DNA from 2 places in the Bradyrhizobium sp. CCBAU 53351 genome. Region 1 is predicted to be linked to the other one. Evidence: riboswitches for the same ligand, from Rfam matches in the RefSeq annotation. Region 1 holds a riboswitch; the other holds the start of a gene.
What was found. A riboswitch is a leader RNA that binds a small molecule or an ion and turns the genes downstream of it on or off. The one in region 1 is predicted to bind S-adenosylmethionine.
Positions count from the first base shown of each region.

Region 2: linked by a shared signal. The riboswitch ahead of XH83_RS04485 (homoserine O-acetyltransferase) and the one ahead of XH83_RS33700 (O-succinylhomoserine sulfhydrylase) in region 1 are both predicted to bind S-adenosylmethionine.

Region 1 is NZ_CP030059.1:7,060,150-7,065,048, reverse strand. It holds gene XH83_RS33705 (SGNH/GDSL hydrolase family protein) at 1-882, shown strand, start outside; gene XH83_RS33700 (O-succinylhomoserine sulfhydrylase) at 1,017-2,204, opposite strand; SAM riboswitch at 2,279-2,358, opposite strand; gene XH83_RS33695 (2'-deoxycytidine 5'-triphosphate deaminase) at 2,439-3,575, shown strand; gene XH83_RS33690 (PAS domain S-box protein) at 3,681-4,097, shown strand; gene XH83_RS33685 (hypothetical protein) at 4,202-4,899, shown strand, end outside.
Region 2 is NZ_CP030059.1:935,513-940,411, reverse strand. It holds gene metW (methionine biosynthesis protein MetW) at 1-466, opposite strand, end outside; gene XH83_RS04485 (homoserine O-acetyltransferase) at 468-1,664, opposite strand; SAM riboswitch at 1,755-1,834, opposite strand; gene XH83_RS04480 (chorismate mutase) at 1,991-2,839, shown strand; gene hisC (histidinol-phosphate transaminase) at 2,875-3,972, shown strand; gene XH83_RS04470 (prephenate/arogenate dehydrogenase family protein) at 3,969-4,899, shown strand, end outside.

The sequences.
Region 1 (4,899 bases):
GCGCCAGTGCAATCGGCTGATCCCGCCCCCACCTCGCCCTCGCAGACCACCGTTGCGGTGACCTCACCGGAGCAGCGCGGCGTCACGTCGCGCGCCATCGACAAGGTGAAGCAGGTCGCCAAATCCGCCGCCGATATTTTCAGCCGCGTGCCTTGCCTGCCGCCCAAAGACGCGAACAAGGGCGGCGCGAAGGCGATGGGCTCGCTGCCGCACGTCGCGGGCAAGCTCGTCGCGGGCAAACCCGTCCTCATCGTCGCGTTCGGCTCGTCGTCGACCGCAGGCTTCGGGGCCAGCTCGCCGGAGTTCAACTATCCGAACCGGCTCGCCGCGCAGCTGCGCCGGCACTATCCGACCGCGGACATCACCGTCGTCAATGCCGGCGTCGGCGGCGAGGACGCGCCCGAGATGATGAAGCGCCTCCAGACGCAGGTGATCGACGTGCATCCGGATCTCGTGATCTGGCAGGTCGGCACCAACGCGGTGCTGCGCAATCTCGATCCCGGCGAGACCGCAAAACTGGTCGAGGACGGCATCAGCCGCATCCAGGCCGCGGGCGGCGCCGACATCGTGCTGGTCGATCCGCAATATTCGCCCGCCGTCAACCAGCGCAAGGAGAGCGCCGGCAAGATGGTGCACCTGCTCGGCAAGGTCGCGGAGCTGCGTCACGTCGGCATCTTCCCGCGCTTCGAGGTGATGCGCGACTGGCACGAGAACCAATCGATCCCGGTCGAGAGCTTCGTCATCGCGGACGGCCTGCACATGAACGATTGGGGCTATGCCTGCTTCGCGCAGCTGCTCGGCGACGACATCATCCGCTCCGTCGGCCAGATCAGGCTCGGCGTGAACGTGCCGGCGGACGTGCGGACGTACCGGCCGATGTGAAAAGACGGCGCGTAGGGCGGGGTTAGCCCTGCAGATGCGCGAAGCGCATCTGCTCGGCGTAACCCGCCATTGTCTGTCTGTGCGGAAACGGAAGCGGCGGGTTACGCCTTCGGCCAACCCGCCCTACCAAGCGATCACGCCTTCTCCAGCGCCGCCGTCAGATCCTCGATCAGATCGTCCGGATGCTCCAGGCCTGCCGAGAAGCGGATGAAACCTTCGCCGATGCCGAGCGCGGCGCGGTCTTCCGGTTTCAGGCGCTGATGCGTCGTGGTGGCCGGATGCGTGACGAGGCTCTTGGCGTCGCCGAGATTGTTCGAGATCCGCGCAAGCTTCAGCTCGTTGAGCACGCGGAACGCGGCAGCCTTGCCGCCCTTGACCTCGAAGCCGACCAGCGTCGAGCCGCCGCGCATCTGCTTCTTCACCAGTGCCGCCTGCGGATGATCGGCGCGTCCGGGATAGACCAGCCGTGCGATCTTCGGATGGCTCGCCAGCACCTCGGCGATGCGCGAGGCGGTATCGGTCTGCGCGCGCACGCGCACGCCCAGCGTCTCGAGGCCCTTGAGCAGGACCCAGGCGTTGAACGGCGAGATCGACGGGCCGGTCTGGCGCATGAAATTGTGGATGTGCTCGGCGATGAAGGCTTCCGAGGACAGGATGATGCCGCCGAGGCAGCGGCCCTGGCCGTCGATATGCTTGGTCGCGGAATAGACCACGACGTCGGCGCCGAGCGCGAGCGGGCTCTGCCAGATCGGCGTCGCGAACACGTTGTCGACGACGAGCCGCGCGCCGCCCTTGTGCGCGATCTCGGCGATCCCGGGAATGTCGAGCACATCAAGCGTCGGATTGGTCGGGCTCTCCAGGAAGAACGTCTTGGTGTTCGGTCGCAGCGCGCGCTGCCACTGGTCGAGGTCGAGCCCGTCGACCAGCGTGGTCTCAATGCCATAGCGCGGCAACAGGTCCTGCACGACGTAGAGGCACGAGCCGAACAGCGCCCGCGAGGCCACCACGTGATCGCCGGCCTTGAGCGGCGCCAGGATCGCGGTCGTCACCGCGGCCATGCCTGTCGCCGCCGAGCGGGCGGCCTCGGCGCCCTCGAGCTCGATCATGCGGCGCTCGAACATTGCGATGGTGGGATTGGAGTAGCGCGAATAGATGAAGCCCGGATCCTCGCCCTTGAACCGCGCCTCGCACTCCTCGGCGCTGTTGTAGACGTAGCCCTGGGTCAGGAACAGCGACTCCGAGGTCTCGCCATATTGCGAGCGCAGGGTGCCGGAATGGACCAGGCGGGTTTCGGGGCGGTAAGCAGCAGGCGACTTCGACATAGGTACCTCCGACATGACCGTCTCGTCGAAAACGGTCACAAAAAAACCGGCCTGGATATCTCCACGGGCCGGGATCACAGAGGTCCCCGGCCTGTTTAGCGACTTATTTAACGTGGCTGCAAGCCGGCCGGCTCAAATCACCACGGGATAAGTGATGCTCATATTCCGCAATGCCCTTTCCGTCAAGGCGTCCATCGGATAGCCGTAAAAGACTTGTATTTCCGGCATGTCCGGATGCAATTGACCCCTGATGAGGACCCCCGGTTGACGTTCACGGTCGCGCCCGACGCCAATGGTATCCTGCCCGACCGCATGATCGCGGCAATGGCGGAGGCCGGGCTCATCCTGCCCGCCTATGATTTCGTCGAGAGCCAGATCCAGCCGGCCAGCCTCGATCTGCGCCTCGGCGACATCGCCTATCGCGTCCGCGCCAGCTTCCTGCCCGGTCCCGGCTCAACCGTCGCCGAGCGCATCGACGAATTGAAGCTGCACGAGTTCAGCCTCGCCGACGGTGCGGTGCTGGAGACCAACTGCGTCTACATCGTGCCGCTGCTGGAAAGCCTCGCGCTGCCGCCGGAGATCGTCGCGGCGGCTAATCCGAAGAGCTCCACCGGCCGGCTCGACGTCTTCACCCGCGTGATCGCCGACGGCACCCGCCGCTTCGACATGATCGGCGCCGGCTATCACGGTCCGCTCTATGCCGAGATCAGCCCGAAGACGTTTCCGGTGCTGGTCCGCGAGGGCTCGCGCCTCAGCCAGGTGCGCTTCCGCACCGGCGATGCCATCCTCAACGCCGACGAGCTCGACGGCCTGCACGCCACTGAGCGCCTCGTCGACGTCGACGATGCCGATCTGTCGGGCGGTGTCGCCGTCTCCGTCGACCTCTCCGGCGAGAAGGCGAGCGGCTTCGTCGGCTACCGCGCCAAGCGGCACACCGGCGTCGTCGACGTCGATCGCCGCTCCGGCTACGCGGTGGAAGATTTCTGGGAGCCGATCTCGGCCCGTCCCGACGGCAGCCTGATCCTCGATCCCGGCGAGTTCTACATCCTGGCGTCGAAGGAAGCCGTGCAGGTGCCGCCGGACTACGCCGCGGAGATGGTGCCGTTCGATCCGCTGGTCGGTGAATTCCGCGTGCATTATGCCGGATTCTTCGATCCCGGCTTCGGCTATGCCGGCGCCGGTGGGCTGGGCTCGCGCGCCGTGCTGGAGGTGCGTTCGCGCGAAGTGCCGTTCATCCTCGAGCACGGCCAGATCGTCGGCCGCCTCGTCTACGAGAAGATGCTGGCCCGTCCCGACGCGATGTACGGCCAGCGCATCGGCTCCAATTACCAGGCCCAGGGCCTCAAACTATCGAAGCATTTCCGGGTGTAGCACGATCCTGTAGCCCGGATGGAGCGCAAGCGTCATCCGGGGCAGTCTCGCTTGTGGCACGATCCCGGATTGCGCTCCGCTCCATCCGGGCTACGAGGTGACGAGATGAGCAATCCATCCGAACTCGACGCAAAGATTGCCGAGAATGTCGCGGACGCGCTGATCTATTCGGATCGGTCCGGCACGATCATGCGGTGGAACGGTGCAGCGACGGCCCTGTTCGGCTTCACCGCCGCGGAAGCGCTCGGCCAGAATCTCGACCTGATCATTCCCGAACATCTGCGCGCCGCGCACTGGAAAGGTTTCGAGGCCGCGCTCGCGAGCGGCAGCATGAAGCTTGCGGGCAAGCCGACGCTGACCCGCGCGCTGCACAAGAGCGAACGCAAGCTCTACATCGAGATGACGTTCGCATTGGTGCGGGATTCCGGCGGCAACGTGCTGGGATCGGTGGCGATGGCGCGCGACGTCACCGAACGGGTCGAGCGTGAGCGCGCAGCCAAGGCGCCGCCGCAAACTTCGTGATGCGGAATTGGCGGGCGCTCGCGCAGGGCGCCCTGCGCGGCCGTCATGTTGCCTGCCATTGGGTGCGGTGACACACTCGATCGAAATCATGATCGGGAGTGAACATGGCCACCGCCTCAGACGCCGCGCAGGAAGCCCAATGGAAGCGCTGGCGCGCGGTTGCAGAGCTCTATCACGCCTATTTCACCGGGCTCATCCTCACCGTCGTCACGCGGCGCGGCACGGCTGATGCGGCCGAGTTCGTCTTCCGTGTGTTTCGTCGCCAGCAGCAGGAGCGCTTCCTGCCGGGCCTGAAGAAGCTCGGGATCGATCATCTGCCGCCGGCGGTCGCGGCCGCGCAATATCACTACCTCTCCAACTGGATCGGCGGCGTGCATGTCGAGTACATGTATGAGAGCGACGCCAAGGCCTGGATCCGCTATCCGCCGCCGCGCTGGATCTGGAAGGGCACGGCGATCTGCGGCGTGCCGGGCGAGGTGTCCCGTGCGATGCTGCGCGGCTGGCACGCCAACAATGGCGCGGCCCTCGGAGATCTCAGGCTCGGTTTCGTCTGCACCAAGCAGAGCGTCGACGGCCAGGACGGGCTGGAGGGCTACTACCATCAATACGATCACCCGCTCGAGCTGGACCAGCGGCTCATGTTCGCGCGTCATCTGGAAGCGCCGTTGTTCGATGCGAAGACGGCGCCGGCGCTTCCCGTGGCGAGCTGGCCAAAGCCGCGCTTGGAGAAGGCCTATCGCAACTACGCGATGGAATATGTCCGCACCGCCGCGCCCGTGATGGTGCAGCTGTTCGGTCCCGA
Region 2 (4,899 bases), 1.2 Mb from region 1:
AGGTCGCCGGCAAATTCTCGGTGCGCGGCATGTGGCCGCCGATCAGGAGCTGGAGCCGCATCTTCCAGAAGCCGAAATTCGGGAACGACACGATAGCGCGGCGGCCGATGCGCAGCAGATTCTCCAGCACCACCCGCGGCTGCCGCGTCGCCTGCAGCGTCTGCGACAGGATCACGTAGTCGAAGGCGTCATCGGGATAATTGACGAGATCGGTGTCGGCATCGCCCTGCACCACCGCAAGGCCCTTGGCGACGCAGCGGTTGACGCCCTCGCGCGACAGCTCGATGCCGCGGCCGTCGATGCCGCGGGTCTCCAGGAGCTGAAGCAGGTCGCCCTCGCCGCAACCGACGTCGAGCACCTTCGAGCCTGGCTTGACCATTTCGGCGACCAGCCGATGATCGGCGCGAAAATCACCGGACCGTCCGGTCGCAACGCCGCCCAGCGGCAATACGTCCTGCGCAGACATGCTAGCTATCCTTCAGCCCGCGGGCCTTGCCTGCCGATTGCAGGAAGGCGCGGGAGATGTCGAAGAATTCGGGAACGTCGAGCAAGAAGGCGTCATGGCCGCGATCGGTCTCGATCTCGGCGAACGACACCCGCGCGCTCGACGCGTTCAGCGCATGCACCAGCGCGCGCGATTCCGAGGTCGGAAACAGCCAGTCGCTGGTGAAGGAGACGACGCAGAAGCGGGTCTTGATATCCGCGAACGCCTTTGCGAGCACGCCGCCATGGTCGGCGGCGATGTCGAAATAGTCCATCGCGCGGGTCAGATAGAGATAGGCATTGGCATCGAAGCGTTCGACGAAAGAAGAGCCCTGGTAGCGCAGGTAGGACTCGACCTGGAAGTCGGCGTCGAACGAGAAGGTCGGCAGCTCGCGGTCCTGCATGCGCCGGCCGAACTTGCGATGCAGCGCCGCGTCCGAGAGATAGGTGATATGCGCCGCCATGCGCGCCACCGCGAGCCCGCGATGCGGATGGATGCCGTGATCGGCATAGCCGCCGCCGTGCCAATCGGGATCGGCCATCACGGCCTGGCGGCCGAGCTCGTGGAAGGCGATGTTCTGCGCCGAGTGCCGCGTCGCGCACGCGATCGCCAGCGCGGAGAACACGCGGGCGGGATAGGCCGCGGTCCATTGCAGCACCTGCATGCCGCCCATCGAGCCGCCGACCACCGCAAACAGCGTGTCGATGCCGAGCCGGTCGATCAGCATCGCCTGCGCGCGCACCATGTCCGGAATCGTGATGACGGGAAACTCGAGACCCCAGACCTTGCCGGTGGCGGGATTGATCGACGCCGGCCCGGTCGAGCCCATGCAGCCGCCGATCACGTTGGAGCAGATGATGAAGTAGTGCTTGGGATCGATCGGGCGGCCGGGGCCGACCAGCGTCTCCCACCAACCGGGCTTGCCGGTGACGGGATGCACATTGGCGACATGCTGATCGCCGGTCAGCGCATGGCAGATCAGAATTGCGTTGGAGCGATCGGCGTTGAGCTCGCCATAGGTCTGATAAGCGATCTGGAACGGGGAGAGATCGACGCCGCAATCGAGCCGCAGCGGCTGCTCGCTGCCGAAATGCGCGACCTGCGAGCTCGGATGATCCACCTCGTGCGATCGCTCGTCGGCGCTGATCGCAGGACTCGGTATCGACTTGACGCCACCCATCTGACCATCGACCTCGTTCGCGATCAAACCTTGATCGCCACTTGCATCAGGCCATGAAAAACCCGGCCTGAACGATAGGTTCGGCCGGGATCGGAAGCGTCCCCGGCCTGTTTAGCGAGTTTTTTAACGTGGCTGCAAGCCGGCCGGCTCAAATGACCACGGAACGGATGAAAACTACCGTCTTGGGCGGTTTTCGTCAAGTCGCGGCCCGGATCGGTTCAATTCGCCTCTGTCGCGCGGGACGAAAAGGACGTCATTTCTCTTTGCTTTCGCCGCTCCGACTGCCTAATCAGGGCATTCCCCATCGGAACGATCGACAGCCAGACATGTCCCAACGTCCGCCCGCGCCACCATCGCTGCAGGAACTGCGCAAGGAGATCGACGCGATCGACGAGGGCATGCACCGCCTGTTGATGCAGCGCGGCGACATCATCGACCGCCTGATCCAGGTCAAGCAGACCCAGGAGGTCGGCTCGGCGTTCCGCCCGGCGCGCGAGGCATCCATGATGCGCGAGCTCGTGCAGCGCCATCGCGGCATCCTGCCGCTCGACACGGTCGAGAGCATCTGGCGCGTCATCATCTCGACCTTCACCTATGTGCAGGCGCCGTTCTCCGTGCATGCCGACATCTCGGCCAGCGAGGCGGCGATGCGCGATTCCGTGCGCTTCAATTTCGGCTTCACGGTGCCTTACGTCGCCCATTTCAGCGCGCAGGCCGCGGTCGAGGCGGTGGCGAAATCCAAGGGCGATTTGGCAATGGTCTCGGCAACCTCGAGCCGCACGCCGTGGTGGCTGGAGCTGGAAGCGGACGGCGCGCCGAAGATCATCGCGCGGATGCCCTTCATCGAGCGTGCCGACCATCCGGCCGCCCTGCCGGTGTTCGCGATCTCGCGCGTCGCCGACAGCGCCCTGGTGACCGAGGTCGAGACCTTCAGTGTCCGCGTGTCCGGCTGGAACGCGGAGGTCGCGCGCGCGCTGTCGCCGCTCGCCGAGATCGTGGCGGTGCCCGACACCGCCTTCGACGGCGCAGCGCTCCTGGTCTCGGTCACGAGCGCGACCAGCATCGACAAAATCAGGGCTGCCCTGATCGAGGCGGGGGCCTCGGTGCGCTCTGTGGCCCTCGTCGGCAGCCACGCAACGCGCTATACGGTGCCCCCGACCGGGGCGAAATCGTAAACCGCGCGCCCGCCCCGCCATTTTCGGAGTTCAAGATGTCCCGCCCCGTGCCGAATCCCGGCATTCTCGATATTGCGCCCTACACGCCCGGCAAGAGCCCGGTCGCCGAGCCGGGCCGCAAGGTGTTCAAGCTCTCCGCCAACGAAACACCGTTCGGGCCCTCGCCCAAGGCGATCGAAGCCTTCAGGCGCGTCGCGGATCACCTGGAAGACTATCCGGAAGGAACCTCGCGCGTGCTGCGCGAGGCGATCGGCCGCTCGTTCGGGCTCGATCCCAACCGGATCATCTGCGGCGCCGGCTCGGACGAGATCCTCAATCTGCTGGCCCACACCTATCTCAGCCACGGCGACGAGGCGATCTCGACCACCCACGGCTTCCTGGTCTACCCGATCGCGACCATGGCGGTCGGCGCCAAGAACGTCGTCGCGCAGGAGACCAACCTCACCTGTGACGTCGACGCCATCCTCAAGGCGGTGACGCCCCGCACGAAACTGGTCTGGCTCGCCAACCCCAACAATCCGACCGGCACCTATGTGCCGTTCGACGAGGTCAAGCGGCTGCGCGCCGGCCTGCCCTCGCACGTGCTGCTGGTGCTGGATGCCGCCTATTGCGACTACGTGTCTCGCAACGACTATGAAATGGGGATCGAGCTGGTCGCCACCACCGAGAACACGGTGGTGACGCACACCTTCTCCAAGATCCACGGCCTCGCCGCGCTGCGCATCGGCTGGATGTTCGGCCCCGAGCACATCATCGACGCCGTCAACCGCATCCGCGGGCCCTTCAACGTGTCGACGCCGGCGATGTATGCCGCGGTCGCCGCGATCGAGGACACCGCGCACCAGGCGATGTCGAAGCAGTTCACCGAGACCTGGCGCAATTGGCTGACCGAGGAGATCGGCAAGCTCGGGCTGAAGGTGACGCCGAGCGTCGCCAATTTCGTGCTGATCCACTTCCCAACCGAGAAGGGCAGGACAGCTGACGACGCCGACGCCTTCCTCACCAAGCGCGGCCTCGTGCTGCGCGCGTTGAAGAACTACGGCCTGCCGCATTCGCTGCGCATGACCATCGGCACCGAGGAGGCCAATCGCCTCGTGGTCGACGCCTTGCGCGACTTCATGGCCGGCAAATGAGCGAGCAGACGCACTTCCAGCGCGTCGCGCTGATCGGCTTCGGCCTGATCGGCGGCTCGATCGCGCGCGCTGCGAAGCTTCAGGGGCTGGCGGGCGAGATCGTCACCACCGCGCGCTCCGAGAAGACCCGCGCGCGGGTGATGGAGCTCGGCATCGTCGATCGGGTCGTCGCGACCAATGCGGAAGCCGTGAAGGATGCCGATCTCGTCATCCTCTGCATTCCCGTCGGCGCCTGCGGGCCGGTGGCGCAGGAGATTGCCACGCATCTCAAGCCCGGCGCGATCGTGTCCGATGTCGGCTCGGTCAAGGGTGCGATCGTCAGGGACATGGCGCCACATCTGCCGAAGACCGTTCATTTCGTGCCGGCGCATCCCGTCGCGGGCACCGAGCATTCGGGGCCGGATTCAGGTTTCCCCGAGCTCTTCATCAACCGCTGGTGCATTCTCACGCCGCCCGAAGGCGTCGATGCCGCAGCCACCGATCGCCTGCGCGCGTTCTGGGCGGCGATGGGCGCCAAGGTCGAGGTCATGACGCCGGATCACCACGATCTCGTGCTCGCCATCACCAGCCATCTGCCGCATCTGATCGCCTACACCATCGTCGGCACCGCCGACGAGCTGGCGCAGGTGACAGAGTCAGAGGTGATCAAGTTCTCCGCCGGCGGCTTCCGCGATTTCACCCGCATCGCGGCCTCCGACCCGACGATGTGGCGCGACGTCTTCCTCGCCAACAAGGAGGCCGTGCTGGAGATGCTCGGCACCTTCACCGAGGATCTCGCCAAGCTCACGCGCGCCATCCGCCGCGGCGACGGCGAGGCGCTGTTCGACCACTTCACCCGCACGCGCGCCATCCGCCGCGGCATCGTCGAGATCGGCCAGGATTCGGCGGCGCCCGACTTCGGCCGGCAGCACGGACAGCTCGGCAAGA